2 regions of the Paenibacillus sp. FSL P4-0338 genome follow, and region 2 is predicted to be linked to the other one. Evidence: riboswitches for the same ligand, from Rfam matches in the RefSeq annotation. Region 2 holds a riboswitch; the other holds the start of a gene.

Region 1 (16,591 bases), on a different contig from region 2:
GCTGCTGATTCCCTTCTTCGCGGTCACGCCGTTTAAGCCGAAGGATATCGACCGGCTGCTGTACGCTTTTGCCAATATTGCCGTGCTGGTTGCGATCTACGGGATCGTGCAGTATCTGACCGTTCCTCCCTGGGACGCCTTCTGGATGCGGAACGCTGATATGATCTCCATCGGGACTCCCTATCCGCTGGAGATCCGGGTCTTCTCGACCCTGAACTCTCCGGGTCCGGCAGCAACCTTCTTGGTCTTCGCCCTGGTGCCGATGATTCTGGAGAAAAGATGGCAGGGTACCCTGCGCTGGCTCGGTGTTCTGCTCGTAGTAGTCTGCCTGCTGACTACGCTCGTCCGGTCCGCCTGGCTGGTCCTGCTGGTGATGCTGCTGGTTTACATCGCTTCCTCTCCCTCCAAGGGTAAATGGAAGACGCTGCTCCAGCTCGCCTTCGTGGCAGCCGCGCTGTTCTGGATCGTTCCGAAGCTCCCTGGAGCAGAGGGGCTGGTGGCCCGGATGGAGACCCTGACCTCCGTGCAGGAGGATCATTCCTACAATGAACGCCTCAGCCTCTGGACCAATATGCTGCCCATGGTGGCTGGCAATCCGGTAGGGCAGGGGATCGGCAGTGTAGGCCAGGGCACCAAGCTCGGCAACGGCGGAGAGCTGGGGGAATACGGAAACATGGATAACGGCTTCATCGCGCTGCTGCTCACCTTCGGCGTACTCGGTGCATTGTTCTTCTTCGGAGCCCTCGGTGCGGTCATCAAGGAGATCGGCGCCAGAGTCACCCGCAGGAATGAACTTCAGCCTTACGCCAGACTGGCGCTGGCGGCGTGGATGGGAGCTGTAGCCAGCCTGATCTCGGATAATGGCTTTCCCGGTCTTAAGGGGTATCTGATCTGGATGCTGATCGGACTTGGCCTCAGCGCCAAGGAGCTCACTCAAAGCAGAAAGAAGGGACTACCGCATGCAGCAGTCAAGCGCCAAATCACTACCCGCTAACCGGGTATGGTCCACCTTCCGGAGATTCACGAAGAGTAAGGACAATAGCTCGGCTGCTGTCAAAACGATGTTCGTCAGCGTGCTGATCCTGCTGGTCAATATGCTGACCGGCGTACTGACCGCCCGTTATCTCGGCCCGTCAGGCCGGGGGGAGCAGACAGCGATGGTGAACTGGTCGCAGTTCCTGGCCTTCAGCATGAGCTTCGGCATTCCCTCGGCGCTGATCTATAACGCCAAGAAGAATCCGGAGGAAGCCGGGGTGCTGTACCGGATCGCCCTGCTGATCGGCCTAACGTTCGGAACCATCGCCATGACCGTCGGAATACTCGTGCTACCGTATTGGCTGGGGTCCTTCAGTCATGAGGTAGTGGTCTTCGCCCAGTGGTCGATGATTCTCTGCCCGCTGATTGTGGTGTCGCAGATCAACAACGCGGCCTTCCAGTTCAGAGGGGATTATAAGACCTTCAACTGGATGCGGTACCTGGTACCGCTGCTGACGCTGGGAGCCATCGGGATTCTGATCCTGACCGGCTACATGAATCCTTATACAACTGCACTGGCTTATCTGGTTCCGTCGGCTCCGCTGTTCATCTGGATGACCATCCTGCTGCTGCGGACCTACAAGGTCAAGCTCCGGGATTCCTATCTTAATTTCAAAAGATTGTTCACCTATGGTCTGGGCTCCTACGGAAACGACCTGCTCGGACAATTCTCAGTATACATAGACCAGATCATCATTGCCGGATTACTCAGACCGGCAGATCTGGGGCTCTATGCGGTAGCGGTCAGCCTGTCGCGTATGGTGAACTTCTTCGCGAATTCGATCACGGTGGTGCTCTTCCCGAAGGCCTCCGAGATGGCGAAGGACGAAGCGGTTGCCCTTACCTTCAAAGCTTTCCGGATCAGTACTACCTGTACTCTGCTTGGCGCAGTGTTCCTGATGCTGGTAGCGCCCTTTGTCATCCCGCTGCTCTACGGCAAGGATTTCAATACCGCGCTTACCGTGTTCCGCCTGCTGCTGCTGGAAGTGACCATCAGCGGCGGGACGCTGATTCTGGCTCAGGTGTTCATGGCGCTGGGCAAGCCGAAGTTCGTATCCATCCTGCAGGGGGTCGGCCTGATCCTGGTGATTCCGCTGCTCTTCCTGCTGGTGCCGAAGTTCGGATTGTTCGGAGCCGGGGTGGCTATGCTCTCATCAGCTGTACTGCGGTTCCTGTTCATTATTCTCAATATCAGGTACAACCTGAAGGTTAAGCTTCCGCGGCTGCTTATTAACGCCCAGGACCTTCAGTGGATGAAGACGACGATGAATTCGTATATTCGCAAGAAGCCTATGGATGTGTAGAAGATGTCTAGGCAGTTAAGGGTTTGATTCAAGTGTTTTGCTTATGAATCAAATGGTTTGTATTTGTTTCAGCGAGCAGAGACACGATGCGAGCCCCTATCTGCTTAAAAAACCATGGGACGGTGCTTGGAGGAGCGCAGAGAAAATTTGGAGCTGTAGAAGCGTCAGCGTTCGCCTGAAAGCTTTTCGAAGAAAAGCTCGCATCGGAAGCATAAGCTGTCTTCTGATTTCTACCGCAGTAAGCGGTCCTAATCAGGAAATCAGAAGACAACAGCGATCGGAAGCCCAAACTTTTCTCGGAGCGACGACACACACCGGACCCTACCAGGCAAAGGAGGATACCTATCATGGATTCAGTAACAAGCGTGCTTGGCGGCCGGGGCAGCTACCCCATCTCGGCGGTCATCATTGCCCAGGACGACGAAGTTCGGATATCCAAAGCCATTCAGTCCTGCCGGTTATTCGCCGATGAGGTGGTCGTAATCGACGGGGGAAGCAAAGACGGGACCGTAGGGCTATCCGAGAGCCTGGGATGCCGGGTGTATGTCAACCCATGGCCCGGATATGCGAAGCAAAGGGAATTCGGAGTGGAACGTGCCATCCATGATTGGGTCTTCCTGATTGATACCGACGAAGTGGTCAGCGAGGAGCTGGCCCGGGATATCCTGGAGCGCAAGCCGGGACTGACCGATGCTACGGTGGCGTTCTCGCTGTACCGGATTGGCGACTTCCTTGGCAAATGGCTGGATAAAGGCGAATATCTGGTGCGGCTGTATAACCGCAAGGAATACGGTATCCGCAACTCTCTGGTGCATGAGATGCCCGAGGTGTCCGAGGAGCGGACGGTGAAGCTGAACGGAACGCTGTGGCATCAAGGCTTCCGCAGCATCAACGATCATGTGGCCCGGTTCAACAAATACACTGATCTGGAAGCAGAGAGTGCGTTCGCCAGCGGCAAGCCGTTCAAGCTGAGCCACCTGCTGCTGCGTCCGCCGGCACGGTTCCTGCAGAAGTATTTCCTGCATGGCCTGTTCAAGAAAGGCATCTCGGGCTTCGCAGTATCCGTCTTCTGGGTGATGTATGAATTCATGGTCGGCTTCAAGCATTACGAATTGCACAGCGCAGGCAGGCTGGCCCGGCATAACGAAGCGGGTCAGGCCGAGAAGGAGAACAAGGGGGAGAGAAGCTATGTCGTACAATGACGGACTTAACATTATGACGACCGGCCTCAGCTGGCCCTCGTTACAGCCCGGAGGACTGAACACCTATTTCAAATCTGTGTGTGAGCAGCTCTCCTTGCGGAACCAGGTGCATGCCCTAATCTGCAGCCAAGAAACGCCGGAGACGCCGAAGGAACTGATCATCCACAATGCCGGTGATCCGAAGGAGACCATCTGGAAGCGCAAGGACGCCTTCCAGCGTAAGGCGGCCTCCCTGATGGGGGATGGCAGCGGGCGGATTGATATCCTCTACACTCACTTCGCCCCTTACGGCATCGGGCCGGCGATTGAAGCGAAGAAGCGGGGAATTCCGGTCATTATGACCTTCCACGGTCCATGGAACGAAGAGATGAAGATCGAAGGTCAAGGCATCAAGCATAAAGTCAAAACAACGATTGCCAAATCGATTGAACATAAGGCTTACAAGCTGGCAGACAAATTCATTGTCCTCAGCGATTACTTCCGTAATATGCTGCACGAGCTGCACGGCGTGCCCCTGCACAAGATTACCGTCATTCCCGGAGCGGCCAATGTCGAGCGGTTCACGCCCGCCACGAACCGGCTGGCGGTCCGCCGGACGCTGAATCTGCCGGAAGGCGCAACAACGGTCCTGACCGTCCGCAGACTGATGAACCGGATGGGGCTGCTGCAGCTGCTTGAAGCCTGGAAGCAGGTATCCGAGCGGTTCCCGAACGCGATTCTGCTGATCGGGGGCAAGGGTCCGCTGCGCGGGGAGCTGGAAGAGAAAATATCCGATTACGGGCTGGGGAACAAGGTCCGGCTGCTCGGCTACATTCCCGATCATGAGCTGGCCTCCTATTATCAGGCAGCGGATATGTTCGTTGTTCCTTCCCAGGCGCTGGAAGGCTTCGGCCTGATCACCGTTGAGGCTTTGGCCTCGGGGCTGCCGGTGATGGCTACGCCGGTCGGCGGCAACAAGGAGATCCTCCAGGGCTTCCGGCCGGAGCTGCTGTTCAAGAGTGCAGCCAGCGAGGATATGGCGGAAGGTATGATTCATATGCTGAGTAACCGCAAGCTGCTGCCGGGCCGGGACGAATGCCGGAATCACGTGCTGGAGAAGTACACCTGGCAGCATGTAGGCGACAAGATTGAGTCTGTATTCCTCGAAACCTTGGGAAAGGGTGTGAGCGTAGGATGATCAAAGTCGCTTATATCGACCACACCGCCAAATGGAGCGGAGGAGAGGTCGCCCTGTTCAACATCCTCACCAACATCGGTGAGCAGATTGAGCCGCTGGTCATCCTGGCGGAAGAGGGGACGCTTGCTGAACGCCTGCGGGAGAAGGGCATCGATGTCCGCATTATCCCGCTGGATGAGAGCATCCGCAGCCGCGGCCGCAACGCCGTGAACCTCGGGGCTCCGGCTGCTGCGATGAAGCTGCTGGCTTACGGCCGTAAGCTGGCTCCGCTGCTGAAGGAGGAGAAGGTGGACTGTGTGCACACCAATTCCCTGAAATCAGCCTTTTACGGAGCCGTCGCCGCCAAAAAAGCAGGCGTGCCGCTGATCTGGCACATCCGGGACCACATCGGGGCGCCTTATCTGAAGCCGGTTGTCGCCAAGGCGATCCGGCTGCTGTCACGCCTGCTGCCGAACGGGGTCATTGCCAATTCCCACTCCACGCTGAATGCGCTGGAGCTGCCGCGCTCGAAGAAGACGCTGGTCGTCTACTCGGCCTTCGCTAAGGCGATCGGCGAAGGGATCGGCCGGCGGGAGCGGAAGGACTTCAACGTTCTGCTGGTCGGTCGGCTTGCCCACTGGAAAGGCCAGCACATTGTGCTGGAAGCGGCCAAGGCCTTCAAGCAGGACAGCCGCGTGAAGTTCTGGCTGGCCGGTGATGCCCTGTTCGGAGAGGAAGAATACAAGCAGGAATTAATTCAGCAGATGCAGCGGGACGACATCACCAATGTCAGCCTGCTGGGTCATGTGGATGATATACAAGGACTGATGAACCAAGCGGATTTACTGATTCATACGTCGATTACCCCTGAGCCGTTCGGCCAGGTCATCGTCGAAGGCATGGCGGCCGGACTGCCGGTCATTGCCTCCAATGAAGGCGGACCGGTGGAGATCGTGGTTCCTGGTGAGACAGGACTGCTGATCCCGCCGGGAGATGCTACTGTACTTGCAGACTCCATCACCTGGATGCTGAACCATCCCGAAGAGCGTAGACGGATGGCGGATAATGGCATGAGACGGGTGAAAGAGCATTTTGTCATCGAGAACACGGTCAAGGATATTGTCGCTTACTACAAAGGTCTGCTGGCAGTTACCTGACCTTCCCGCTCCATAATGCTTAAGGCTTGCATCATATCTGTCTCTAGCCATGCGTGTACTGCTTAATGATGCTGCTCCATAAAACTTTGAGGATGATTCACATGAAAATTGCGATCGCGCACGATTATTTAATCCAGATGGGCGGGGCGGAACGGGTGGTGGAGGTTTTCCATCACATGTACCCGGAAGCTCCGATCTTCACAACGGTTTTTAACGGAAGCCGCCTGACCGATAACCTCAAAGATGCCGATATCCGGGCCTCCTGGCTGCAGAAGATTCCGGGAGTGAAGCGTAACTTCAAAGGGGTGCTCCCGCTCTACCCCATGGCTGTCCGCGATTTGGACTTCAGCGGGTATGATATCGTTCTTAGCTCCAGCAGTGCTTTTATGAAAAGCATTCAGGTGCCCGAGTCCACCTTCCATCTGTGCTACTGTCATACGCCGATGCGTTTCGCCTGGGACTATGACACGTACATGGAGCGGCAATCGAATTCAGGTTTATTCAAAAGACTGCTCAAGGTGTATATGCAGCGGCTCAAGAACTGGGACCAGCGCACCTCCAAAAATGTGAACCAGTTCGTCGCCAACTCCTCCGTCGTGAAGACGCGGATTCAGAATTATTACCACCGGGATTCCGATGTGATTTTCCCGCCGATCAATACAGCCCGCTTCACCAGCTCCCCGAGCATTGGGGATTATTATCTGATTGTCTCGCGGCTGGTCTCCTACAAGCGGATCGATCTGGCGGTGGAGGCGTTCAACCGTAACGGGCTTAAGCTGTATATTGTCGGGGACGGACCGGACCGTAAGCGTCTGGAAGGCATGGCCAAGGGGAATGTATCGTTCCTGGGCCGGCTGGAGGATGAGGAAGTTACAGGGCTGATGTCCCAGTGCCGGGCGTTTGTTTTCCCGGGGGAAGAGGATTTTGGCATCACGCCGCTGGAGGCGAATGCTGCTGGAAGACCGGTCATCGCCTATCAGGCCGGGGGCGCGCTGGACACGATTATCCCATACGTTAACGGCGTGTTTTTCCAGCACCAGGAAGTTGATGATTTGCTTAAGGCCATTGATGAGGTGGAGTCCTATGCGTGGGATATCGACCAGATTATGGGCCATGCACGCAAATTCGATGAGCAGGCGTTTATGGTCCAGTTCAAGCAGTATGTGGAACAGGCCTACGTCAATTTCCTAAAAGGAGGATGAAAGTATGAAACTCGCAGTGATTGGTACCGGCTATGTAGGACTTGTATCAGGCGTATGCTTTACCTTAAATGGAAATCATGTCATCTGTGTGGATAAGGATGAGGAGAAAATCAATAAGCTGAACCGGATGGAATCTCCCATCTATGAGCCGGGCATTGAGGCCCTGATCGAAATGAATCTGCGCGAGGGCCGGCTGAGCTTCTCGTCCGATCTTCAGGAGTCGGTCCGCCGCTCCGATATCGTCATTCTTGCCGTGGGTACACCTTCCCTGCCGGGAGGCGAAGCCGACCTGAGGTATATCGAAGGTGCCGCTGCCGAGATTGCCCAGGCGATGGAAGGCTACAAGATCATCATGACCAAGTCGACCGTCCCTGTTGGCACCAATGAGCGTATCCGCCAGCTGATCTCCTCCCTCACGAATCATCCCTTCGATATCGTCTCTGCGCCTGAATTCCTCCGTGAAGGCTCTGCCATCCGCGACACGCTTCATCCCGACCGGATCGTCATCGGACTGGATAATTCGGCGCTTGAGCCGACCATGCGTGAGCTTCATAAGGGCTTCACAGACAACGTATTCGTTACGGATATCCGCAGCGCTGAGATGATCAAATATGCCTCGAATGCTTTTCTGGCGACGAAGATCTCCTTCATTAATGAGATTGCCAACATTTGCGAAAAGGTAGGAGCAGATGTCACCGAAGTCGCAGGCGGCATGGGGATGGACCAGAGAATCGGTTCGACCTTCCTGCAAGCCGGTATCGGTTATGGCGGCTCCTGCTTCCCGAAGGACACCAATGCGCTGATCCAGATTGCCGGTAACGTGGATTATGAGTTCAAGCTGCTCAAATCCGTCGTTGAAGTCAATAAAGGCCAGCGCTTCATGATTATCTCCAAGCTCCATGAATCACTCGGCAGCCTGCGAGGCGCGGTCATCGGCATCTGGGGGCTTGCCTTCAAGCCCAATACCGATGATGTCCGCGAGGCCCCGGCCCGTGAGATTGTTGAGGCGCTGGTGGCCGAAGGCGCCATCGTCAAGCTGTACGATCCGATTGCGGCCGATAACTTCCGTAAGGAATACGATCACCCGCAGCTCCGCTGGTGCGGACTGGCGGAAGAGGCTGCCGAGGGCAGCGATGCCGTCTGCCTGCTGACCGACTGGAGCCAGTTCAAGGAGATCAACCTGCACCAGCTCGCCGGAACCATGCGCCGCCAGGTGCTGATCGACGGCCGCAACGTCTATAGCAAAGAGCAAATCGAAGGCACCGGCCTCGAGTACATCTCCGTCGGCCGCCCGCAGATGGGCGGGCTTAGCGGATTCTCCGCTAGCGTGGCTGGCGCGGTGTAGACCTGCGGTCAAGGGCAGCGATCCACGGCGAGTCAGCCTTTTCTGGAGGAGCTGCGCCGGATCGGCTGCGCGGCGAAATGAAGGGGATAAATCCTCTTGAATGCGCTGAAAGTGGGCTGCGCGGTGAAATAAGAGGGATAAATCCCCTTGGATGTGCCGAAAGTGGGCTGCACGGTGAAATGAAGAGCACAAGTGCCCCTGAATCCCGGGAAGGTTGGCTAAATGAGTAAATGAAGAGCACAAGTGCTCCTGAATCCCGGGAAGGTTGGCTAAATGAGCAAATGAGGAGCACAAGTGCACCTGAATCCCGGGAAAGTTGGCTAAATGAGCAAATGAGGAGCACAAGTGCCCCTGAATCCCGGGAAAGTTGGCTAAATGAGTAAATGAGGAGCACAAGTGCACCTGAATCCCGGGAAAGTTGGCTAAATGAGCAAATGAAGAGCACAAATGCCCCTGAATCCCGGGAAAGTTAGCTAAACGATCAAATGAGGAGCACAAGTGCCCCTGAATCCTGGGAAAGTTGGCTAAACGAGCAAATGAGGAGCACAAGTGCCCTTGATTTCTCGGATTCGAGCCAAATGGAGCAACTGAGCAGCATTTGTGTCACGTACTTAAACTAACCAGCTTCTGCCGCCGCAAATTTGTGCGGCAAGCCCTTGGAACAAGAGTCTTGAATCCCGGTCTTGAATTCCATTGTCTTGGAATTCTTGCTTTCTCTAGCCGCTAGGTCAGCGGCGACGCCTTGGAACAAGCGGCAGCCCGGCCCCCCTTGCCGCTACAACAAGCGGCAATACCCGGATCTTTAACCGGGAGCTTCGCCTGCGGGCGAAGCGGATATGAAATCACAAGCCTGTTATGAAATGGAGCGGAGAGGAATTTTGGAGCTGTAGGAGCGGTAGCGTCCGCCTTTGTCTCCGGATATTATCTGCTGCAAGCAATATAATCAACAACATCTGGAGACAACAGCGGCCGTAAGCCCAAAATTCCTTGCAGCGACCCTCATAACAGGCGGGATTTTAACACACAGCCGCAATAAGAAATACCCAATAACAATACGATATGGAGGGTTCACTATGAAACTAGTACTTCTATCAGGCGGCTCCGGCAAGCGGCTCTGGCCGTTGTCCAATGATTCACGCTCCAAGCAATTTCTGAAGGTACTGGCAAGTCCGGCAGGTGAACCGGAATCAATGGTACAACGGGTATGGAGACAGCTGGAGGAGAACGGCATGGCCGGGTCCTCTTATCTGGCGACCGGACGCAGCCAGGTGGAGATGATCCAGAGCCAGCTCGGCAGCGAGGTGCCGATCATCGTGGAGCCGGAGCGGCGGGATACGTTCCCGGCCATTGCGCTGACGGCGGCCTACCTCTATTCCATCGCAGGGGTTTCCCCAAGCGAGACCGTGGCGATTCTGCCGGTGGACCCATACGTGGAATCCTCCTTTTTCGAAACGGTACTGCAACTGGAGAACACCATGCTGGTGAGCGGGGCGAACCTGGCGCTGATGGGCGTAGTTCCCGAGCATGCTTCGGAGAAATACGGCTACATTATTCCAACGGGTGCAGATGCGGGAGCGAATGGTTATCTGCAGGTCAGCCACTTCCAGGAGAAGCCGGACCGTGTGCAGGCCGAGGAGCTGATTAGCCAGGGGGCTCTCTGGAACTGCGGGGTGTTCGCTTTCCGTCTGGGTTACCTGCTGGATATCCTGCAGCGCAAAGGGCTGCCGCTTAATTATGAGGAACTGCAGAAGCAGTATAAGCTGCTGTCTTCCATCAGCTTCGATTACGAAGTGGTAGAGAAAGAAGAGAACATCGTCGTACAGCCGTATGCCGGATTCTGGAAGGACCTGGGTACCTGGAACACCTTGACCGAGGAAATGACCAGCAACCATGTCGGCAAAGGCTTTGTGACCGCTGACTCCGAGGGGACCTGCCTCATTAACGAGCTGGATATTCCGATTACCGTGATCGGGGCGAAGGATCTGATTATCGCTGCCAGCCCGGACGGCATTCTGGTGACGCACAAGACTGAGAGTCCGCGGATCAAGGAAGTGCTGAAGTCTTTTGAACAAAGACCGATGTACGAGGAGCGCCGCTGGGGCCACTACAAGGTGATAGATTATGTAAAGTATGACGAAGGCAACGAGGTGCTGACCAAGCGGATTTTCATCAATGAGGGCAAAAATATCAGCTATCAGCTGCATCACAAACGCAGTGAAATCTGGACCTTCGTCAGCGGGGAAGCCAGCATTGTCATCAATGAGAAGATGCATACGGTGAAGGCAGGAGATGTGGTGCGGATACCGGAAGGGACCAAGCATGCCATTCTTGCTCTTACCGATGTGGAGTTCATTGAGGTGCAGACGGGGTCGGAGCTGGTAGAGGAAGATAACATCCGTATTACTCTGGACTGGGAGGATATAGCGCTACATCAGTTCATTTCGTAGGTCTAACTTATCTATTTAACCATTTGTTACAGAATCAAAACAGGTACTCGGAACTATTTATTCGGAGAAATTCGCGTTTGCTCTACAAAAAAATTGCATAAAGACGATAATTTACGGTAAGAGGGATTGATCCTTCCAAAACGACAAAGGCAAACCTGATCGAAAGACAGGGACGCAAAGCTATAGGGCCTTCGCAAGAGTGGCAGCCTGGCTACCGAAAGGAAGAGAATATTGTGAAAACTTACCGTAAGTCTCGTTTGCTCTGCGCTGTGCTGTCGCTGGCCGTGGTATTGTCTGCTGTACCTGTGGGACTGGGAATCGCCCCTTCCACCGTCAAGGCTGCCTCCTCTGAAGGAGCGCCGGTGAACCCTAACGCCTCAGCGGAGGCGGTCAAGCTGCTGAACAATCTGTATGATATCTCGGGAAATGGAATCATTACAGGCCAGCATGACTATTTCGAGAGTCCGGATGAGCTGAGCAACAAGCTGAAGGGAACAAGCGGACAATACGCAGCACTGCATGGTTATGAGCTGGGAGCAATCGGTGGGCAGAGTGAGAGCGGAGTAGCTGCACAACGCAAAAATATCGTCTGGAGTGCGACGAACTGGTCCAGAGCGGGCGGCATTGTCGCCATGACCTTCCACCAGAATCTGCCAGGCACCAAGTACGAATGGTCCAATGTGCAGAAGCCGATCACCCAGGCGCAATTTAACAAATACGTAACCCCCGGAACGCCAGAGTATAATGCACTGATCACCGATCTGGATAAAGTAGCGGTCTCTCTGAAAAGCCTGCGGGATGCTAAGGTTCCGATCCTCTGGAGACCTTACCACGAAATGAACGGCGGCTGGTTCTGGTGGGGGAAGAAAGATAATTTTACAGCCCTGTGGAATATTATGTATGACCGGTTCGTGAACGTTCATCAGTTAAATAATCTGCTCTGGGTATGGAACCCGAATGCGCCTAATGCAAGCTCCGATCCCTATCCACGGACTTATCCGGGTGCGGACAGAGTGGATGTGCTGGCAGCAGATATATATAATAACGACTACTCCAATAAATATCATGATGATCTGACCAGCCTGGCTGGCGGCAAACCGATCGGCATCGGCGAGAACGGTGAAATGCCAAATATATCGAAGCTAAAGCTGAACCAGCAGAATTACGTGTTCATGATGAACTGGGGCAAGATGCTCTATGAGAATAACAGCACGGCGACAATCAAGAATTTCATGAATGACAGTTACACACTAACCCGTGACCAATATAAGGCCTGGTCTGCTCCGGCGGCGGCTCCTAAGCCAATCGCAACGCCAACGGCAACGCCGACGCCTACAGTATCACCGACACCAACAGCAACACCGACACAAACCGCAACACCGACGCCAACGCCGACGGCAACACCAACCGTTGCGCCGACTCAGAAGCCGGTCCCAACCTTCGGCGACCCGGAGAGTAAGCCTGGCCAGAATGGCCTGCTTGGAGAATACTTCAAGAACATGACGCTCTCGGGGACACCGGTTATGGTGCGTAACGATGATGTCATCAGCTTCAATTGGCGTCAGGGGACTCCTAATGCCGCACTGGGCGTAGATTACTTCTCAATTCGCTGGACCGGACAGATTAAGCCGGCTTACAGTGAGACTTATCAGTTCTATACTACATCGGATGACGGTATCCGCTTGTGGGTGAACGGCACACCGGTCATTGACAGCTGGGTCAAACAGAGCGGAACTGCCCGCACAGGAAGCATAGCCTTAACTGCCGGGCAATTGTACGATATCAAAGTAGAGTACTATGAGAATGCTGGCGATGCCAATGTCCATCTGATGTGGCAGAGCCCTAGCCAGGTGAAGGGAACCGTACCTGCAAGTGCGCTTTTCTCCAGAGCAGGCAACATATCCATACCTGTTCCGGCTGCAACAGCAGTACCGACAACGGTACCAGCAGCAACAGCAACGCCGGCACCAGTAACAACACCAACACCAGCAGCGACACCAACACTGACGCCAGTACCGGCACCAACGCCGACAGCAGCACCGACACCAACGCCAACACCGGCACCAACACCGACAGCGGCTCCTGTTCCCGTTCCTTCTCCTACAGCAACACCGGTGGATCTGCCGGTAGAAGTCCCTGCTGCCAATGGGTTGTACGCGGAATACTTCAATAACATGACGCTATCGGGCGAACCCGCTGCAGTGCGCACCGATGCGGTGCTTGATTTCAACTGGCGCCAAGGCTCGCCGGATGCTGCTATCGGTATAGACTTCTTCTCTGTCCGCTGGAGCGGGAAGATTAAGCCGCTGTACACAGAGACGTATCAGATTTATACCAATTCCGATGACGGTATCCGCGTACGGGTTAACGGTGAGCTTGTGATTGACAGCTGGGTGAAGCAGAGCGGCACCGAACGCATGGGCAGCATCAGCCTGACCGCAGGCGAGCTGTATGATATTCAGGTAGAGTATTATGAGAATCAAGGGGATGCAAAAGCGCGGCTAATGTGGCAGAGTCCAAGCCAATCCAAAGGTACCGTTCCGGCAAGCGCGCTGTTCCTCCCGTCCGCTTCCTAAGCTCATAAGGTCCGCAGCTGTGTTCATCATTGGCGCTGTTACTGGTTAAGACGTTACAATTATAAATCCTGTAAGCCACTCTTAATGGCCCTGCTTACCAGCAGGGCTACTAAGCTATAGAAAGGTAGATAATCCGCGAGGCTTAACCTCCGGGGCCTGCCTGAGAGTGTGGCTGGAGAAAGGAGATTACATTGAACACTTACCGTAAGTACAGGCTATATACAATTATTTTTCCTCTAATCCTTATCCTTTCATTACTTCCATGGGGGGAAGGGCGCAGTCTGCCCGCAGCCGCTAAGGTTACGGCACCTGCCGCCTCCGCTCCCATGGGGCCCATTAAACCCATTAATCCATCGGCCTCCAAGGAGGCTTCCGCACTGTTAAGCTATCTTAGTGATCTTAGCGGCAAGGGGATGATATCCGGCCAGCATGATTACCTGGAGAGCCCCGATGAATTCAATAATAAGCTCCGCACAACAAGCGGCCGCTATGCCGTTCTGCATGGCTATGAGCTGGGAGCCATAGGCAACCAGTCTAAGGAGATCATTGCCAGACAGCGTCAGGCTGTCGTGGACAGCGCCATACGATGGCATGAGGGCGGCGGCATTGTCGCCATGACCTTCCATCAGAATCTGCCGGGAACCGCGCCGGTATGGACCAATGTGCAGAAGCCGCTTAGCCAGGATCAATTCAAGCAGTACGTCACTCCCGGAACGCCGCAGTACAAAGCATTAGTTGCTGAGCTGGATGAAGTGGCCAAGTATCTGGGCGAGCTGCGCGATGCCGGAGTTCCGGTGTTATGGCGGCCCTATCACGAAATGAACGGCGGCTGGTTCTGGTGGGGGCAGAAGGATGATTTTGCGAAGCTCTGGGACCTGGTCTATGACCGCATGGTGAATAAGCATAAGTTGAACAATCTGCTGTGGGTGTGGAATCCGAATGCCCCCAATAAGTCGTCTGAGCCGTATCACGCCTATTTTCCCGGCACCGCCAAGGTGGATATTCTGGCCGCCGATATTTATGACAATGATTTCAAGCAGTCCTATTATGACAGCCTCCTGAAGCTTGCGGGCGGCAAACCGATCGGAATCGGGGAGAGCGGAGAGCTTCCAGACCCTGTCATCATGTCTCAAAAACAAAGCAAATGGGTATATACGATGACATGGGGCAAGATGCTGGTTGAGAATAACCCGACCGTGAAAATTCAAAGCTTTATGAATCATAAATACACGGTATCGCGGGAGGACTATAAGCTTGCGGTGGGTACCAAAACCCATGCGGCGGCTGTAAGCTCAAGGAATGGCCTGAGGGGCCAGTATTATGGCAATATGGACCTGTCCGGCACACCGCTGCTTACCCGTAACGACAGCACCCTTCAATTCAACTGGCATGGCAATTCACCAGCCTCCGGCCTGCCCAAGGATGCATTCTCGGTACGCTGGACCGGGACCCTTAAGCCTCTCTACAGTGAAAAGTATACGTTTACCGCTTCTTCGGATGACGGCATCCGCGTATGGATCGGCGGCAAGCTCCTGATCGACAGCTGGAAGAATCAGAGCAGCGCGGGCAAGGAGGGCAGCATCACACTTTCCGCAAATACCCCCTACGCCATCAAGGTAGAGTATTACGAGAACCGCGGGGATGCCAGCGTCAGTCTGATGTGGAGAAGCCAGAGCCAGAAGCAGATGATAATTCCCCAGAGTGCGCTGACGCTTCCTTAAGGAAGCCCCGCAGCAGAAGAAGCGTAACGTTATCCCGGTACAGCATAGAATTCCGGAAGAAAGCGAGGACAAGGGAATGAGGACTAGAGTTCAAAAGAAACCCGGTAAATATCTCCACAGGCTACTAAAATTTGCAGCACTGATCATCTTGGTTCTGTTGTCCGTCTCTATCTTCGGAGATTACGGGACGAAGGACGGTGAAGCGGATGTGGATCTGTCTTCATTGTCGGCGGCTAAGGATGCCGGTCCTGAGATGCCGGAAGGAACGGTTCTATGGAAGCTTGGCAAGCATGACGGCTCTGCCGATGAGTTCAAGGCGGCAGGGTCAAGCGGGGTGAAGAAGACGCTCAGCATAGCCTCAACCACTGCCAGGTCGGCAGAGCTGAAGTCACTTCCCTCCGGCCTGCACGGGGAGACCAACCCGGAGCTGCGGATTCAGTATGAGCTGGATAAGATCCCGGAGCACGGGGTCTTATTTCGCGTGAGCATTATCGATGCGTACAAATCCGTACCCCAGATGGGCGTATTCTCCAACCGTCAGCTCTCAGGCATCATTCAGATCGCCGGGATTGCCGGAACAGGCAGCAAATACGACTTCCGCAAAACCTATGAGCTGTACATTCCCAAAGAGCAGCTCATCAGCGGCACCAACGAGCTGACGCTGCGGACGGCCAGGGGAATCTATTCCTCAGAAGCTGAGGATAAGTACAACTGGTGGACATGGGATAATCTCAGTCTGGAGGCGCTGAAGTCTCCGATTAAGGAGCCGATTCACGGCAGCTATACGGTGACCGGGACGGTGGTCAATAACAAGCAGTTTTATTTTGACGAGGGGGCGGTTACGCATCTGCCCTATATTATGAAGTGGCTGGGCGTAGCCTACAGCGGCAATATCATGCGTACCAGCTGTGCCAGCGATGTGGGCCGTTCCTGTGAGAAGATGGAGGAGTACTACAAGGTCCTGAAGGATTACAATATGCAGGCCGTAGCGCTCTATCTGTACACAGGCGATATCAAGCTGAAGGCGGACGGAACGCTGCCGGGGGATGCGGAGAAGAAGCTGACGGATTATTTCCAGAAGTACAGCCCGTACTTCCAGTATTACGAGGTGGATAACGAACCGGGCCTGTTCAACCGTTCCAAAGCGATAAATTTGGCTATAGCCGAGTGGCTGAACAGCAAGGGTAAGACGATCGCGCCCCATTTGCAGACGGTTGCACCCGGATGGGCCTACTGGCCGGGCTACAGCGAAGACTCGTGCGGCAACCAGAAGGGGCCGGTGAAGCAGTGCGGAGACCCCGACGGCTGGGAACGCGACCCGAAGCAGCGTGATGAGCTGGAGGCGGTAACGGATCTGACGAATGGACATTCTTATGGCGATTCCTATATTTTCGGACAGGGCGGGAGCTTCACGGAGAACCTGAAGACCTTCGGGGGATCGGTAGA
Region 2 (16,591 bases):
ATGCCGGAGTAATGGCCTATTTGTCGGAGCATGACGCGGCGAACTGGAATGCGGTGACGGATGAAGAGCTGATGGACAAGGCGAGAGCGGTGGGTGTGCTTGCTACGGAACATGAGGATATCCGCTCCTTGCGCGAGCTGCTGACCTATGGTCTGAAGGGAATGGCTGCTTACATGGAGCATGCTGCGGTACTGGGCTTCTATGAAGCTGGGACACATGCTTTTATGGAAAAAGGCTTGGCAGCTGCGCTGGATAATAATCTGGACGGCGGTGAGCTGACGGCTCTGGTGCTGGAGTGCGGCAAGTTCGGCGTGGATGTGATGGCGCTGCTTGACCGTGCCAACACCGCAGCCTACGGTAATCCGGAGATCACCAAAGTCAATATTGGAGTAGGCACGAACCCTGGTATTCTGATCAGCGGTCATGATCTCAAGGACATGGAGGCGCTGCTGAAGCAGACCGAGGGTACCGGAGTGGATGTGTATACGCATAGTGAGATGCTGCCGGCCCACTACTATCCGGCATTTAAGAAATATAGCCACTTCGTAGGCAACTACGGCAATGCATGGTGGAAGCAGAATGAGGAGTTTGCCAGCTTCAATGGTCCGATTCTGATGACCACGAACTGCATCGTACCGCCGAAGGACAGCTACAAAGACCGGCTGTACACGACAGGCAACACCGGTTATCCGGGCATTCAACATATCGCGGCAGGCGCGGACGGAGAGAAGGATTTCTCAGCTCTGATCGAGCAGGCCAAGAGCTGCAGTGCTCCGGTAGAGATTGAGACAGGCGAGATTATCGGCGGCTTCGCCCATGCGGCTGTAATGAACGTGGCAGATCAGGTGGTTGGAGCAGTAGAGAGCGGCGCCATCAAGCAATTCTTCGTCATGGCTGGCTGCGACGGACGGATGAAGAGCCGGAATTATTACACCGACTTCGCAGCAGAGCTGCCTAGTGACACGGTGATCCTGACCGCAGGTTGTGCCAAATACAAATATAACAAGCTGGCGCTTGGCGATATCGGCGGAATTCCGCGCGTACTTGATGCCGGCCAGTGCAATGACTCCTATTCTCTTGTGGTTATAGCACTTAAGCTGAAGGAAGTCTTCGGTCTTGCGGATATTAACGATCTTCCGATCTCCTATAACATTGCCTGGTATGAGCAAAAAGCGGTGATCGTACTGCTGGCGCTGCTGCATCTGGGCGTGAAGAACATTCATCTGGGCCCTACGCTTCCGGCCTTCCTGTCGCCTAACGTAGCTAAGGTTCTGGTAGATACCTTCGGCATCGGCGGTATTACTACCGTACAGGAAGACATGGAGCGGTTCATCGCTGCGGTATAATACACATTCTTCATGAGCCAAAATACACAAAAGCGAGTCTCCGTCTACGGGAGCTCGCTTTGTGTGTTTATAGATATGAACGTCACTGTCACCGTCACCGCTTACGGCAGCCGGTAGACCGCAAACGGCTCGCCGGTACAGAAGGCGGCGCTGGCCAGGTCAAGCTGCTTAAGTATCCCCGCATCCGGCGAAGCAGAAAGACTCTGCAGATTATACTGTACCTGTTCTACTGTAGTCGCTCCGACAATCACCGTGGAGACCGCGGGCCGGTTCATTAGCCAGGACAGGGATAGAGCCGCAGGTGAGGTGCCCAGCCCCTCCGCAATCGCCTGAACCTGCTCCCCGAGCGAGATGCGCTCCGGGGTAAGGAAGCGGAGGAAGTTCGGATCGGTCTCTGCTCTGGAGCCGGCAGGGGCTTTGCTGCTGCCGGAATATTTGCCGGTAAGGATACCGCCCGCCAGAGGGAAGTATGGGATGATGCCCAGACCCTGATCCAGGCAGAGCGGAAGCAGCTCGGCTTCGGGCGTACGGTCAGCCAGCGAATAGCTGCACTGGATAGAGATGTATTTCGCCCAGTTACGGGCTTCGCTGATCCCAAGCGCCTTCATCAGCTCCCAGGCGGCATAATTGGAGGCTCCGATATACCGCACCTTGCCTGCGGAGATCAAATCATCCAGCGTGCGCAGGGTTTCCTCCAGCGGTGTGTAGGGATCGAAGGTATGGATCTGATACAGATCCACATAGTCGGTCTTCAGCCGGCGCAGGCTGCCTTCCAGCTCCTGCATCAGATGATGGCGCGAAGAGCCGCTGCCGCCGGGTCCCTCATGCTTCGGCAATCCGGCTTTGGTCGCCAGCACTGTGTTATGGCGTCTGCCTTCAAGCGCAAGGCCGATGATCCGCTCCGATTCAGAGCCGGCATAGATATTGGCGGTATCGATGAAATTAATGCCCTGATCCATAGCGGTGTGCAGAATGCGGAGCGAGGTCTCCAGATCTGCCCGTTTGCCGAATGAATTGGTTCCAAGACCCAGGGCGGATACCTGCAGGCCGCTATTGCCCAGACGGTTATATCGCATGCGCTCACTTCTCCTTATCTAGTAGTAGTCTTAGCAGGAATCACGCACAAGCAGCTTGCCGCCGGACTCCAGGCGGCTGTCCTGCGACCGGGCAAGGTTAATCACCGCATGCTCCTCTTGGAGCAGCTCAATCTCCTCGCCCAGCTTAAGCAGCAGCCTGGAGAAGCGGCTTAGGACACTGTCTGTAATGTACCCGGTGTATTGTCCCGGATGGGCGAATACCTCAAGCATCTGCCGGAGCGGGTCCGTGCCGAAGCCGAACTCTCCGTTCATACGGCTTAGGGCAGCCTGGAAATCGCGGATCAGGCTGTCGAGATGGCTGTATTTATCCTCCAGCAGCAGCATAACCACCAGGCCGTAATTCACGGATTGCTGTCGGGATTCCACATTCTTGGCCAGCTGGCGCGCTGCCTCAAGCAGTCCGTCCGTCTCTGTCCGCAGCAGGCTTGCTAAGCTGTGCAAACGATGCTGCTGTACCCCGGCATATCCGGCGTACAGGCCGCTGCCGGTAACCTGGCCGCTAACATAAATGCTGCCGGTGGCTATAATTGTAGATTGGCGTATATCGCCATAGACGTACACATTCCCCAGGGCTTCGATCCTTACAGATCCATCCAGATCACCCGGTACAATGATGTCGCCTGCGAACATAACGTCACCGCCAGGGTCCATCATCTCCCTGGTCAGCAGACAGACTGGAGGGAAGTCACAGATTCGGACGCTGCTGTTTCCTCCGCAGATACGGGGTCTGCCTGTGTGCTTGGCTACGATATTACCACAGGGAAGGAGCTTGGCATGATTACCGGCAGCAAAGTAGATATCCTGCGGCGGGGGAGGGGGCAGGACCCTTCCGTCTGTGTCGAGGCCGGGAATGCCTTCTTCCGGCGGCAGTTTGCGGGCGAAGACTTCACCTGCAAAGGTAAAGGGGGCTCCCGGGAAACGGAGATACTCCATGGTATCCGCAGGCTTCTGAGCCCGGCTTCCCTGTCTATGAAGCATCCCGTTCCCCACCAGTGTATGCTCCGGCAGCTGCAATTCCAGCCGGGCTTCCTTGCCGGGCAGCGGGGCTCTTCCTTCAGCGATGCATACGGGAAGATATGTAGGGTTCTCCAGCTCCGCGTACAGGGCGGGAATATTCAGGTTGCGCAAAATAAAACGGTTGTCCAGTGAGGCGATAATCTGATCTATGGTAAGCGTGGACAGCAGCATTGCCGGGTTGGGCTGGGCACGGACGACCGCCTCGAAGGCGGCGGGGCAGTTGACCAGGTTCCAGGCGTACTTCTCTGCACGGTATAAAGTGAAATGGACCTTGAGCTTGTCAGGCGATACGGTAATTTCATACTGCGGCTTCTCGCAGATCTCCCAGGTAATATAATCTGCCTTGGTCACCTCGGTTGGCGCTGTAACGGTCTTCCAGTTGATCTTCAGGACAACAGGGTGGATCGCAGAAATGCGGGCGGGAGTGCCTCCGGGGAGCGGGGGAGTAATGAATATCTGGTTGTCCTGCACGAGGATAATTCCATTCTTATCCCCAGTTGTCCCGTCAGAAGCCCGGCCCTCCACAGAGAATGAATCCAGGAGACCTTTACGTTCGTGCATCAGGGACTCTACGAATTCATATCGGCTTGGTTCGATATCCTGCTGCGGCATGGTTGTAACCTCACTTTTTCGTATGATCAATGGCAATTCGTACAGAGAAAGAACATCATCAAGCCCGGGAGACTTCCCGTAAACAGTTGGCTTAAGTGGTCTCTATTGGCAGCCTGGCGACCGTAAACGCAGATTCCGGCGTTCTTAGGCCCATGGCTTTGCGTCCTGCCCTTTCGGGAAGTTTGCCTTTAGAAATAGATCAATGAGATACATCCTGTAGAGGCGATGAATTGTGATCGACTGTAATCGACAAAAAGAGTCATAAATAGTTCTTGTGCGGCATTAACTTCTGCAAACAAGCTTAATTCTAGTACTTAAAGAGCTATTTTTCAACTATATTATGCCTATTTATCAAAAAACTTAAAATATGCAGCTCTATTTCGACAAAAAAACTGGTTTCCCAGCGCTTACAGCTTATGGAAGTCATGAGAACTGGAAAAAGGGGGACGGTCTTCTGCGCCCGGCAGGTGGAAAAAGCAAAAAGCAGCGGAGGGGCATATGTTCACCGCAGCGAGGAGCAGGCTTTAAGTTCTAATCTTAAATGCGTCTTATATAGCAGTTGGATTTTGTCCACTTGCTGTTGGATGAATGCCGCCTATGGGAACAGCAGATGGATAAACAACACATATTTTGCCCACTTTTAACGGATTCCAGAGAATTCGGCGGATTAGATGTACTTTATCCAACTGCTTCAATTAAAGCGTATAATTCGGCTGAATCAAGTGTCATTTTTCCAACTGCTATAACTTTACGTGCTGCTACCCAAGCCACTTTACCCGCAAGCATCCTATCCCACCGAAAAGTTATGGCAACACAAAAAAAAGGACCCTCCCAAGCTTATAGCTTGTGGAAGAGTCCTTTTTGTATGAATTGGATGGCGCGTGCAGGGTGTGTCTTGACATGCTGTGGTGCGGTGGAAAGCGCGGCGTAATCGGCGCGTTCGATCTCTTCAAGAATCCGGTTCAGGTGGGAGAACACCGCACCGAGATCACGGAAGGCTGCGAGCGGGCACTGATCCTGCAGCTGCGAGAACCAGGCGAGCTGCACGTCGCGGGCTCTTCTCAGACTCTCCTGGAGTGAACGTCCGCTGCATTCGGCATCTGATAGCGTCCGTGTGCCATACAGGGCGATGCAGTCTGCCGTTGCGGTTACAACCTCCAGCATCCAATCAGCGGCGGCATAATGGGCCGGCAGCAGAGCGATTTCTTCGCTTATGGCTTTGACATAGGAGTGAACCTTGATGAGATGGGTGGTCGACTGTGTCAGCTTGCCAATGTCCTTACGGCACTGGTAATGAGACAGTGTGTAATGCATCTCCTTCTGCAGCCGGTCGCTCTTCTTCAGAAGCTCGCCGGAGCGCTCAAGAGCAGCCTTGGCTTGCGCTGCATCCCGGCCGCTTGCAGCGAATCCGGTTAAGGCATCGGATAAGGTCAGGCTGCCTTTCAGTGCCAGGTCCTTGACCTTGACGAAGCTCTTGGGCGGCACGATAATCATATTAATGATGAGGGCAATCAGCACGCCGATCAGCGTCTCGGCGACTCTCCAGACGATATATTGGTCATGATAGAAGGTGAGTGCAAGCACCGAGGTGACACCGATCTGAGAGACGGCCTGGATATTGATCCGGCAGGCTGTAGCCACCCCAATGCCAATCAGCAGCATCAGCAGAATCGACAGCGCGCCCACATCGAAGAACTTGCCTACGATCAGGCTGACGATGCCGCCAAGGACCACGCCGGTCATGCGGTAGACGCCTTTTTCAAGGGAGGCCTTGACGCTGCTCTGGGTAATCAGAATCGCCGCCAGCGGTGCGAAGTACAGGTAATGGTCCCCGTAGATAATGTGCACGGCCAGCCACGAGAGCGAAGCGGCGAGCGTAATCCGTATCATATATAAGGATAATCCGAACTTTTCAAGGCGCTCTTGTAAGCCCTCGTTCATGTTTGTCATCTTCTTTCATGTAAATAGGAAAAATTTTATGGTTTTCATCCGTTTTCATTATAGCACCTCAAAACAGGCCGGAGGCGGGCAAGATTTTACGAACTTGTTAAGTTTTTGTGCGTGATTTCACAATGTAAGCTATCGCATATATTGCAGGATTCCTTTATGCTATATATTGAAGTCTGCCAGACCAAGGCAGGAATTGTCGCTTATCCGTGCTGAGCATGCCGCTGCCGGATTGTCTCCCGCAAGAAGCGGGTAAAATAGGTTGTACTACATAAGTAAGGGAGGTTGTTAGCTATAGCTACCCCGGAAGGCACTATTATTTCTTTTGACCAGGTGATTAAGCAATACGACGACGAAGAGGCTGTACTCAAAGGCGTGAGCTTCGAAATTGAACGCGGTAAATTCTACACGCTGCTGGGCCCTTCGGGCTGCGGAAAAACGACCATTCTGCGTCTAATCGCCGGCTTCGCGGAGCCGACTGAAGGTTCGATCTATCTTAACGGCAAAAAAATCAACCACATTCCCGCCAATGAGCGGCAGGTCAATACGGTATTTCAGGACTATGCGCTGTTTCCGCATCTGAACGTATTCGAGAATGTGGCGTTTGGACTGCGCATCAAGAAGCTGAAGAAGGATGTCATTCAGCAAAAGGTGCAGGAAGCGCTGCGCTTCGTCAACCTGGTCGGCTATGATCAGCGGGCCATTAATGAAATGTCCGGCGGGCAGAGGCAGCGTGTCGCCATTGCGCGCGCCATTGTCAATGAACCGCAGGTACTGCTGCTGGACGAGCCGTTATCTGCGCTTGATCTGAAGCTGCGTACCGAGATGCAGTATATTCTGCGGGAGATGCAGCAGCGGCTGGGAATCACCTTCATCTTCGTTACCCATGACCAGGAAGAGGCGCTGGCGATGTCCGACTGGATCTTCGTCATGAACGGCGGCAAGATTGAGCAGAGCGGCACGCCTAATGATATCTACGATGAACCGATTAACCGGTTCGTGGCGGACTTCATCGGAGAGTCGAACATCGTGCCGGGTGTGATGATTGAGGACTATGTGGTGGAGTGGGGCGGCCACCGGTTCGAATGTGTCGATGCCGGTCTGAAGCCGAATGAAGCGGTGGAGGCTGTGATCCGCCCTGAGGATCTGGAGATTGTTACCCTGGAAGCGGGCAAGCTGAAGGTGCGTGTGGATTCCCAGCTGTTCCGCGGGGTTCACTACGAGATCAGCTGCTACGACGGCTCGGGCCATGAATGGCTTGTCCATTCTACCCGCAAGGCGGAGGTTGGCTCCGAGATCGGGCTGTATTTCGACCCTGAAGCGATCCATGTTATGCGTTTCGGTGAAACGGAGGAAGAGTTCGACAAGCGTCTGGAGGCTTACGCCGAGGTGGAGAGCCATGATGAGTAAGGGGAAGTCGTATTATCTCATCCCGTACTATCTGTGGATCGCACTGTTTGTCATTGCGCCGGTGCTGCTGGTGGTCTACTATTCCCTGTTCGATCTGGAGGGGAAGCTGACGCTGAATAACTACGTCAATTTCTTCACACCGGTCTATATGAGAATGATGCTGAATTCATTCTGGTACGCTTTTCTGATCACGGTGTTCTCGCTCCTGGTGGCGTATCCGGCGGCTTATCTGCTAACGCGAACGAAGCACAAGCAGCTGTGGCTGCTGCTGATTATTCTGCCGACCTGGATCAACCTGCTGCTCAAAACATACGCCTTCATCGGGATCTTCGGCACCTTCGGCCCGGTCAATAACTTCTTTGATCTGGTGGGTCTGGGCGAACAGCAGATTCTGTTCACAGGCTTCAGCTTCGTGTTTGTGTCGGTCTATATTTTCATTCCATTCATGATTCTGCCGATCTTCAGTGCTCTGGATGAGATGAATCTGTCGCTGGTGGATGCCGCGCGCGATCTGGGCGCATCGGGATGGACAACGTTCCGGCGGGTGGTTTTTCCGCTGACGATCTCGGGTGTACGCTCCGGCTGTATGGCGGTGTTCATTCCGGCGCTGTCGCTGTTCATGATTACGCGTCTGATTGCCGGGAACCGGGTGATTACGCTCGGCACCGCGATTGAGCAGCACTTCCTGGTTACACAGGACTGGGGAATGGGCTCGACCGTTGCGGTGTTCCTGATCGCGATTATGGCGCTGTTCATGATTCTGACCGGCGGCTCGCGGAAGGGGGTGCGCGGATGAAGAACAGACGCAGGGTTAAGAACAAGAACGGCATCGCCAATATCTATCTGGTGCTGGTCTTCCTGGTGCTGTACGCGCCTATCTTCTATCTGATGTACTACTCGTTCAACAGCGGCGGCACGATGCACAAGTTCGAAGGCTTCACGCTGGATTATTACCGTGAAGTGGTTGCTGATACCCGGCTGATGATTATTGTGATTAACACATTGGTCATTGCCCTCCTGTCATCGGCTATTGCGACCATAATAGCGGTGATCGGAGCGCTGGCGATTCATCATGTCCGCAGCCGCCGGGCCAAAAACACGCTGCTCTCGCTGAACAATGTGCTGATTGTCAGCCCGGATGTCATTATCGGAGCCTCCTTCCTGATCCTGTTCACGATTGTCGGGATCAAGCTGGGCTTCACCTCCGTGTTGCTCTCGCATGTGGCGTTCAGTATTCCGATTGCGGTCATTATGATCCTGCCGCATTTGCAGGAGATGAGCCCGACCTTAACGGATGCCGCCCGCGATCTGGGGGCTACGCGCCGGGATGTGCTCACGAAGGTCATTCTGCCGATCATCAAGCCGGGAATCTTCAGCGGATTCTTCATGGCCCTGACCTATTCCCTGGATGATTTCGCAGTTACCTTCTTCGTCACGGGCAATGGCTATTCCACCCTGTCGGTGGAAATCTATTCCCGGGCCCGGCAAGGGGTGTCGCTGTCGATTAACGCGCTGTCGACGCTGATTTTCCTCTTCACGATTCTGCTGGTCATCGGTTATTACTACCTGAACCAGCGTAAGAGCCGCCCGCCGGTACAGATTGCCGAGCCGGTGGCCGAAGCGGGGGTGCCTAGATGAAGCAGCTAGTCAATACGTTCCTGGCGATTCTGATCGTTGCCTTCGGACTGATGTTCCTGGCCTCCCGGCTGAACTCAGCCCAGGGCTATTCGGGCGGCAACACGTTGACCATCTATAACTGGGGCGACTATGTGGACCCCGATCTGCTGAAGCAGTTCCAGGAGGAGACCGGGATTACGGTCATCTACCAGACATTCGATTCCAATGAAGCGATGCTGACCAAGGTCGAGCAGGGCGGCACGATCTTCGATGTCGTCATCCCGTCTGACTATGCGATCGCCAAGATGCGGGAAGAGAATCTGCTGCTGCCGCTGGATCACAGCAAGCTGCCGAATCTCGCTAACATCGATTCCAAGTTCATGAATCTGTCCTTCGATCCCGGTAACAAGTATTCGGTTCCTTATTTCTGGGGGACGGTGGGGATCATCTTCAACCCCGACATGACGAAGGGGATTGATTTCAGCAGCTGGGATTCCCTGTGGGACAAGCGGCTGAAGAATAATATCTTCCTCGTGGACGGAGCCCGTGAGGTCATGGGTATGGCACTGAATAGCCTGCACTACTCTGTCAACGACACGAAGGAGGAGCATTTGCAGGAGGCGCTCGCCAAGCTGAACAAGCTGTCTCCGAATGTGAAGGCCATTGTGGGTGACGAGGTCAAAATGCTGCTCGCCAACGAAGAAGCGGCGGTCGGTATTGTCTGGTCCGGCGACGCTTCGGAGATTATGGATGATAACGACAAGCTGGACTTCGTCGTGCCGGAGGAAGGCTCGAACAAATGGTTCGACAACATGGTCATTCCGCGCACCGCAGGTAATGTCGAGGGCGCGCATAAGTTCATCAACTTCATGCTGCGGCCGGATGTGGCGGCCCAGAATACGGAATACGTCGGCTATTCCACGCCGAACGTGCCTGCGCTGAAGCTGCTGCCGGAGGACATCTCCGGCGACGAGCGCTTCTACCCGCCCGCCGAGCTCACTGACCGGCTGGAGGTCTACGACAACCTCGGTAAGCGGATGCTTGCCCACTATAATGAGCTGTTCCTGATGTTTAAGATGAATAAGAAGTAGCTGGCAGGCTGGAGTCAGCAGTGAAGCCCCCGTTTGTGCTTATGCGCAGGCGGGGGTTTTTGGTTTTATGTGCATTAAAAAAGGCCCGCCTTTTATTGGCGAACCTGAGCAGATGAACGTTCCTTTTTCAACTTAGCAATAGCGTCACTGACCCTTTTATCGCGCTCCGGATTGGGGCCAGGCATCGATTGTTGCACGTAATGACCGTCAGCATACTGGCGGACAACATCATCGAGATCAACAGTAGGATACTTCTTCACGATCATCACCTCTTTATGGGAAGTATAACATAATGAGACGCTTGGCGACAGTCTCGTCAATAACGATTAGGCCGCCGCCAAAATGTGAAGCCCCAACGATACTCGTGTAATAATGTATCAGCCTTGGCTTGATTTTTGATTGTAACGCGACAGCACCACCAAATCCAAGTTCAGTGCTTCGCTTGCAAGCAAAGGCGAGTAAATGCAATCCAACTCTACTAAACTCCTTGCGCTGTGAAGGAATGCTCTCAATAAGATGTACCCAGACATGATCTTCCTTTTCCTCAAAAGAAATAACCCCTTGAATAACTGTATTTCCGCTTACCACCATCTTATAGATTTCAATTCCGCGCTGGTTGAAATATATGGACCAATCGAAGCCTTTCTCCCAATCATGCATCTGATGCTGTATGTCATATGGTTGTAGCGCTAAGAAAGAAACAGGGTAAGTCTCGCCGCTGCGTTTATGTAATAGCACTATTCCGCCTCCTAACTCTCTAAATCACGGCAATGATTGAGAAGAGGTCGGATTGATGGCGCAAAATTCGGACGGCAGTTCTGTAGTCGACAGATAAGTCTGGTAAGATGTCCCCACTCCAGCCTTGCCTGGCGTTCCCCCTCAGGTCTGCTATTCAAGTGTCCGCTGATAAACTGTTCATGCGCTTCTTCAAAAGTCATGCTCCTCATCCTCTCCGGAAAATAGAAAAACGCCCCGGCTTCCCCACAAAGGGCAACCGGGACGTTCTTCGTCTCGCTGATTTTAAGTATAGGGTAAATGTTGGGAGAAGGCTAGAATGCTGTTGCTTTTGAATTTCGTGCTGTTCTAATTAAAAGTTTGTATTTCTCCATTTCTTCTTCTCCTGCTGTATACCTGTATTGTTCAAATAGATCCACACAAGTAATGGCTATACTCTCGTTGTTGATTTTAGCGGAGGATTCCAGGTTTCGCAGTACATTCGTAAACTTCTCATAATACTTATTGTGGAGGTAATAGGCTGCTAATTCAGCAAGAAAGCGAGTATGCTTGTCTGCCATAACTTGCTGGTTATATTCACCAAATTCAGAATTATACGTTCGGTAAGGGATGTAACTAGAGAAGCGCTCAAGAATATGGTCTACATTCCAATTATACCGATTTGCAGATTTAACAATGTTATACATTGCCGTGAATATCTCGTCTGGCTGGGTAGATATAAATTCCACATAATCATTCAATACCTCTAATTGCCCATCGAGTAAACGATACAAATAGATATTCGCTCTACCCCACTCTTTGAATTGGGCTAATATCCGCTTTGCTTCGTCATTAGTTTCTTGTATCCAACTCACATCTGTATAGAGGCTTACACGCTCTATCGCAGACTTATAGTCTCCATACTCCATACAGACACTTGATAGAAAGAGATGGGAGCGGAGAATATATAAATACAGCGGACTTGAAGGCAATCTTTCATTGTCCGGTTTACGTTTTGATCGGAGCTGGAGATTGTAACGGAGCGTAGCCAATTGGAGCATTTTCTCAGCAAGCTCGTTCACCTTGGACCACTTCTGTAGAGAGTAGTAGACATCCAGCAGGTCTTTCAATCCGTCCAGCTGATCCGCCTCATTCAGCCGGTCGATGAAGCACTCGAACAGGATGGCTACTCGCAGATTACTGCTCTGGTCATCACCAAGACCAATCCGGAACAAGCGGTATTGACATACGGCCAGCCGTTCGGAATTCTGATATTTCTCACTGGTGCTCACATTCTCGTACAATAATGCTGCTGCGTGCCACAATCCCTGCTCGAACAGCCCTTCTGCAACCTCAAATAGCATAGGGGCATAGACCAGATTCTCCAGCAGGTTCAGAACGACCTGTTCAACACAGTCGAGACGGCCGAGTGCCGCTGAACGCATAAGAAACGGCCGCAAGCGCCGCCAGGTGGGAGCCGAATGGTGAAAGCACTCGTCCACATATAAGCTATAGAAGTAGTCCTCCTGCAGGCCCATGCCCCGGGTAATGCGTTCCAGATGATTCATGGCAATCGGCTGACGGTCTTTAATGACACGGCTGAGTGTACCGGAATTAATTCCTGAAGAGATGGCAAACTGATTAATGGACAGGCCCTGATTAGACAAATATGCGGTTACCTGATCGCGAATCGTGGTTGTGGACTTCATACGAACACCACCTGACCTAATCCCAGTAATTAGATTTTTAATTTATTGGTGTAATAATATGTGATAAAATTCCAATGGTCAATAGACCGGATTAGTAGATACAGTGAACAAATGAAAGAGCAAGCTGAGGCCATATCCCGGGTTAAGTCTGCTGTAACGTTGAAATGCCCCGGTTCCCTTATTAGGATGACTGGGGCGTGCTTGATTCAGCTTGTACTATTAGAATGGAGCTTGGGTGCTAACGGGGATGTTACTTCACTCCGGTCCGCATACGGTAGCTAATCGGTACCTGCAAGGTCCGGCCCTGGAAGAATGCCTCTACCTCAGCCGAGAATTCGGCAATATCCTGCTCAAGTGAGGCTGGACTGAGCTTCAGGAGGGACTGAATACCACCCTGGCTGAGGGCCAGCCCGACATAGCGCTGAGCATCGCATGATTCTGTATTGTGAAAAACAATTTCGCGCGCGTACGTAAACCTTCCGCAGGCTTTGATCCGGCCCAGATGACCTTCCTTGTCCCATTTATTGGCCTGATCGGCACCGGTCTGAAGCTCCGCAAGCAGGGCGTCCGAAGCCGCGATCAGCCGGTTGTAACGGGCTTCAATAGCGGGCTGCAGTACCAAGGGCCAGTCACAGTCATAAGCTGCGAAGACTCCGCCTGGCCGCAGACAACGGGCGATCTCCTCAAGGGTGCTGTCCGGGTCCATCCAATGGAACGACTGCGAGCAGGTAATGATGTCCACGCTCTCCGTATCGAAAGGAAGCTGGTTAGAGTAGCCCTGCACAAAAGACAGGTTCTCTGCTCCTTGATCCAGGAGATGCAGCTTATCCTGAGCTTTGCTGAGCATATCCGGGTTAGGCTCCACTCCGGTTACTGCATCGGCAGCATCCTTCCACAGAAAGGTGGACAAGCCGGTACCGCAGCCAATATCTGCAACATGGGCAGGACGGCGGCCCAGATAACTGGTGAGCAGTTCAATAACCATTGGCGGGGCTTCCGGCCGGTAACGGTCGTAGTCATTCTGGTACCCTAGAAAACGGTCGATATTAGCCTTGCTGTTGCCTGAAGGAATCATGGGAATAGCCTCCTCACGGGATGGATTATCTCCTTACTTCATTAACGCAGAAGCGAAGGATCGACAGCAGGTACAAGCCCTTCGGCAGCGGCCCGGGTCAATAATGCAGAGATGGCTGCGTAGCCGTCTTCGCCCAGATTCATTGTGAATTCGTTGACATAGAGATCAATATGCGACTTGGCCACTTCCGGAGATAGCTCCTGGGCATGGCTTAGCACGTATTCCTGGCAGTCGAGAGGATGGTCCCAGGCATACTGTAGTGAGCTGCGAATCCAGCCGGTAATGGCGTCATGGTCCAGATCGCGGCGGGCAATAATCGCACCTAGCGGAATGGGCAGGCCGGTCTCGCTCTCCCACCAGCTGCCGAGGTCAGTCAGCAGATTGAGATTGTAGGACGGGTAAGTGAAGCGGGCTTCGTGGATGACGAGTCCTGCATCGATCTCTCCCTTTTGCACGGCAGGCATGATCTCATCAAAAGGCATAACGATGATCTCGGCCGGACCGTCCTGTACCTGCTGCGCTACCCATAGCCGGAACAGCAGGTATGCCGTAGAGCGTTCGCTCGGTACAGCAATTCTGCGGCCGGATAGCTCGCGCGGATGCTTGATGGCGCCTGCGCCTTTGCGCGTCAGTACGAGCGGTCCGCAGCCCCGTCCCAGTGCACCGCCGCAAGGGAGTAGCTTGTATTTGTCCAGCACCCAGGGGAGTGCGGCGTAGGAGATTTTGAGTACCTCAGGCCCGATGCCGTCTGCGGCAAGCCCGTTCGTAATATCGATATCGGCAAAAGTCACATCGAGCCGGGGAGCGTCAGGCACAAGGCCATGCGCCCAGGCATGAAAGACAAAGGTATCGTTCGGACAAGGGGAATAAGCAATATGAAGCTCTTGAGTCATTACAGCACCTCCCGTAAAATAGCCGCCGCCGCTGCCAGAGCGTCCAGCGCTTCATTGATCTTCCACGCGGCCCGGTCGCGCGGGCCGACCGGGTTCGAGATCGCGCGCAGCTCCAGCGCCGCGATCCCCAAAGCCTGGGCGGCCACGGCGACCCCGTGGCCTTCCATCGCCTCCGCCGCCGCCTCCGGGTGGCGCGCGGCAAGAGCCGCGGCCGTCCCGGCGGTGCCGGTCGCGGTCGATACGGTAAGCACGGTCCCCGTGCTTACCGTGAGGCCGGCCGCTGCCAGCGCGGCCGCAAGGGCCTGCACCGCAGCGCCCGGTGCAGGCACGGACACGCTGCCGAAGCCCAGCTCGGCAGCGCTGCGGAAGCCCTCCGGCGTCTCTGCGCCGAGGGCCGCGTCAAGCATCTCGCTGGCGACGACCAGCGAGCCTACGGGTGCCCGGCCCGGGAAGCCGCCGCCGATCCCGGCGCTGACGACGCAGCCGTACGAGCCGGCTGCCAGGGCGGCGGCGGTGCCCGCCGCTGCTGCCGCGGTGCCGGCGCCCGCCGCGATGACGTCGAAGCGGCGGCTGCCGTGCAGGCCGCGCAGGACCGCCTCGCGCTCAGCCGCGACTGCCGTCACGATCAGCACGCGCGGCCCGGGGGCTTCTTCCGCCGCAGTAATGCGCGCGGCGGCCCCGGAATGATGATGATCCTTCGATTGCATAATCAGCCTCCTTCTATAAATATTATTTATATTCCTCAGTTCATACTCACCTTTTGAAAGTGTACGCCGTTTTGGAGGGCAGGTCAAATGAGCAAGACGGTTATGGGAAGCTAAGGATGAGGGCTGAATTTAGAGGATCGCAAGGTATCTAATTCTAATCTTAATTATCGTTTTTTCGGGAATGAGTGTTAAAATAAAGGATAAAAGGAAAAAAATATACCCGGAAGAGTCTGGGAGTCCGGCAAAATAGCCGAATGATGATGATTAGGGAAGCGATAAGGATGTGGTTAATTGGAGCATATACTTATTGTTGAGGATGAGAAAGAGATAAATAGTCTGCTTCGCCAGTTTTTGACGGAACACGGTTATTTGACTACTTCAGCTTACAATGGGTTAGAGGCTTTGCAGTTCATTCAAAGGGACTGTTATGATCTAGTCCTCCTAGACCTGATGCTGCCCTACAAGAGCGGCGATCAGTTGCTAAATGAATTGCGGGAATATTCTGCAGTTCCGGTGATCATAATCTCAGCCAAGGATACGATCCAAACCAAGATTGAGCTCCTGCGGATTGGGGCGGATGATTACATCACCAAACCTTTTGATCTGGATGAGACCCTTGCACGAATAGAAAGTAATCTAAGGCGTAATCGAATGAACCAGGATTCTGCAGGCACCAGAAGTTTAACTTATCAGGATATTCAACTCAATGAGATGAATCATATTGTAGAAGTTGCGGGTCATGAGCTTGCGCTTACGGCCAAAGAATACGGTATTCTTGAACTGCTTATGAGGCATCCAGAGAAAATATATTCTAAATCCAATTTATTTCAGAGTATCTGGAATGAAGAGTACATGAGTGAAGACAACACGCTGAATGTTCATATTAGCAATATACGCAATAAGCTGAAGGCAGTAAGTCCGGATAAACATTACATAGAAACGGTTTGGGGAATAGGCTACCGCTTGTATAAACTTGACTAGCCCCGGATCGGATAAGGGATATAGGCTCATTTTGAAGATACCGTTTGCTCATGGCGCAAGCGGCTCTTCCTGTTGTGTGCAAAGCCCCGCAGGAACATAAACTTTATGAATTCTTTAAAAGTGGCTCAGGCAGAATTAAGAATTTCTTTAAGGTTACCGCTTAATGTAGTCAGTAAGGTTATGTAATTCAGCGTAACTGTAGATGAGGAGCGAGGCAGACATGAGTGACATCATCCTTATGACCAAGAATCTCACCAAGAAATATAATCATACTTTGGCCTTGGATAATATTAATCTAACCATTGAAAGGGGAAAGATCTACGGCTTCATCGGGCAGAATGGGGCCGGAAAAACAACGTTGATCCGTCTTATTGT

What was found. A riboswitch is a leader RNA that binds a small molecule or an ion and turns the genes downstream of it on or off. The one in region 2 is predicted to bind cyclic di-GMP.
Region 1: it holds a riboswitch for cyclic di-GMP, as region 2 does, so the genes downstream of both, MKZ07_RS28630 (PA14 domain-containing protein) here and MKZ07_RS21525 (flagellar assembly protein A) in region 2, are expected to answer to the same signal.

What each region holds. Positions count from the first base shown of each region.
Region 1 covers NZ_JBBOCG010000002.1:1,062,576-1,079,166, forward strand. The annotation lists gene MKZ07_RS28590 (O-antigen ligase family protein) at 1-994, shown strand, start outside; gene MKZ07_RS28595 (oligosaccharide flippase family protein) at 960-2,339, shown strand; gene MKZ07_RS28600 (glycosyltransferase family 2 protein) at 2,687-3,541, shown strand; gene MKZ07_RS28605 (glycosyltransferase family 4 protein) at 3,528-4,718, shown strand; gene MKZ07_RS28610 (glycosyltransferase family 4 protein) at 4,715-5,854, shown strand; gene MKZ07_RS28615 (glycosyltransferase) at 5,956-7,056, shown strand; gene MKZ07_RS28620 (UDP-glucose dehydrogenase family protein) at 7,061-8,401, shown strand; gene MKZ07_RS28625 (sugar phosphate nucleotidyltransferase) at 9,475-10,848, shown strand; cyclic di-GMP riboswitch class I at 10,987-11,067, shown strand; gene MKZ07_RS28630 (PA14 domain-containing protein) at 11,082-13,424, shown strand; gene MKZ07_RS28635 (glycosyl hydrolase) at 13,616-15,145, shown strand; gene MKZ07_RS28640 (discoidin domain-containing protein) at 15,222-16,591, shown strand, end outside.
Region 2 covers NZ_JBBOCG010000001.1:4,890,248-4,906,838, reverse strand. The annotation lists gene hcp (hydroxylamine reductase) at 1-1,346, shown strand, start outside; gene MKZ07_RS21530 (aldo/keto reductase) at 1,448-2,422, opposite strand; gene MKZ07_RS21525 (flagellar assembly protein A) at 2,453-4,072, opposite strand; cyclic di-GMP riboswitch class I at 4,177-4,269, opposite strand; gene MKZ07_RS21520 (FUSC family protein) at 4,910-6,013, opposite strand; gene MKZ07_RS21515 (ABC transporter ATP-binding protein) at 6,305-7,429, shown strand; gene MKZ07_RS21510 (ABC transporter permease) at 7,419-8,225, shown strand; gene MKZ07_RS21505 (ABC transporter permease) at 8,222-9,067, shown strand; gene MKZ07_RS21500 (ABC transporter substrate-binding protein) at 9,064-10,137, shown strand; gene MKZ07_RS21495 (hypothetical protein) at 10,230-10,397, opposite strand; gene MKZ07_RS21490 (hypothetical protein) at 10,411-10,875, opposite strand; gene MKZ07_RS21485 (helix-turn-helix transcriptional regulator) at 11,187-12,560, opposite strand; gene MKZ07_RS21480 (class I SAM-dependent methyltransferase) at 12,811-13,635, opposite strand; gene MKZ07_RS21475 (1,4-dihydroxy-6-naphthoate synthase) at 13,677-14,528, opposite strand; gene MKZ07_RS21470 (futalosine hydrolase) at 14,528-15,235, opposite strand; gene MKZ07_RS21465 (response regulator transcription factor) at 15,527-16,216, shown strand; gene MKZ07_RS21460 (ABC transporter ATP-binding protein) at 16,437-16,591, shown strand, end outside.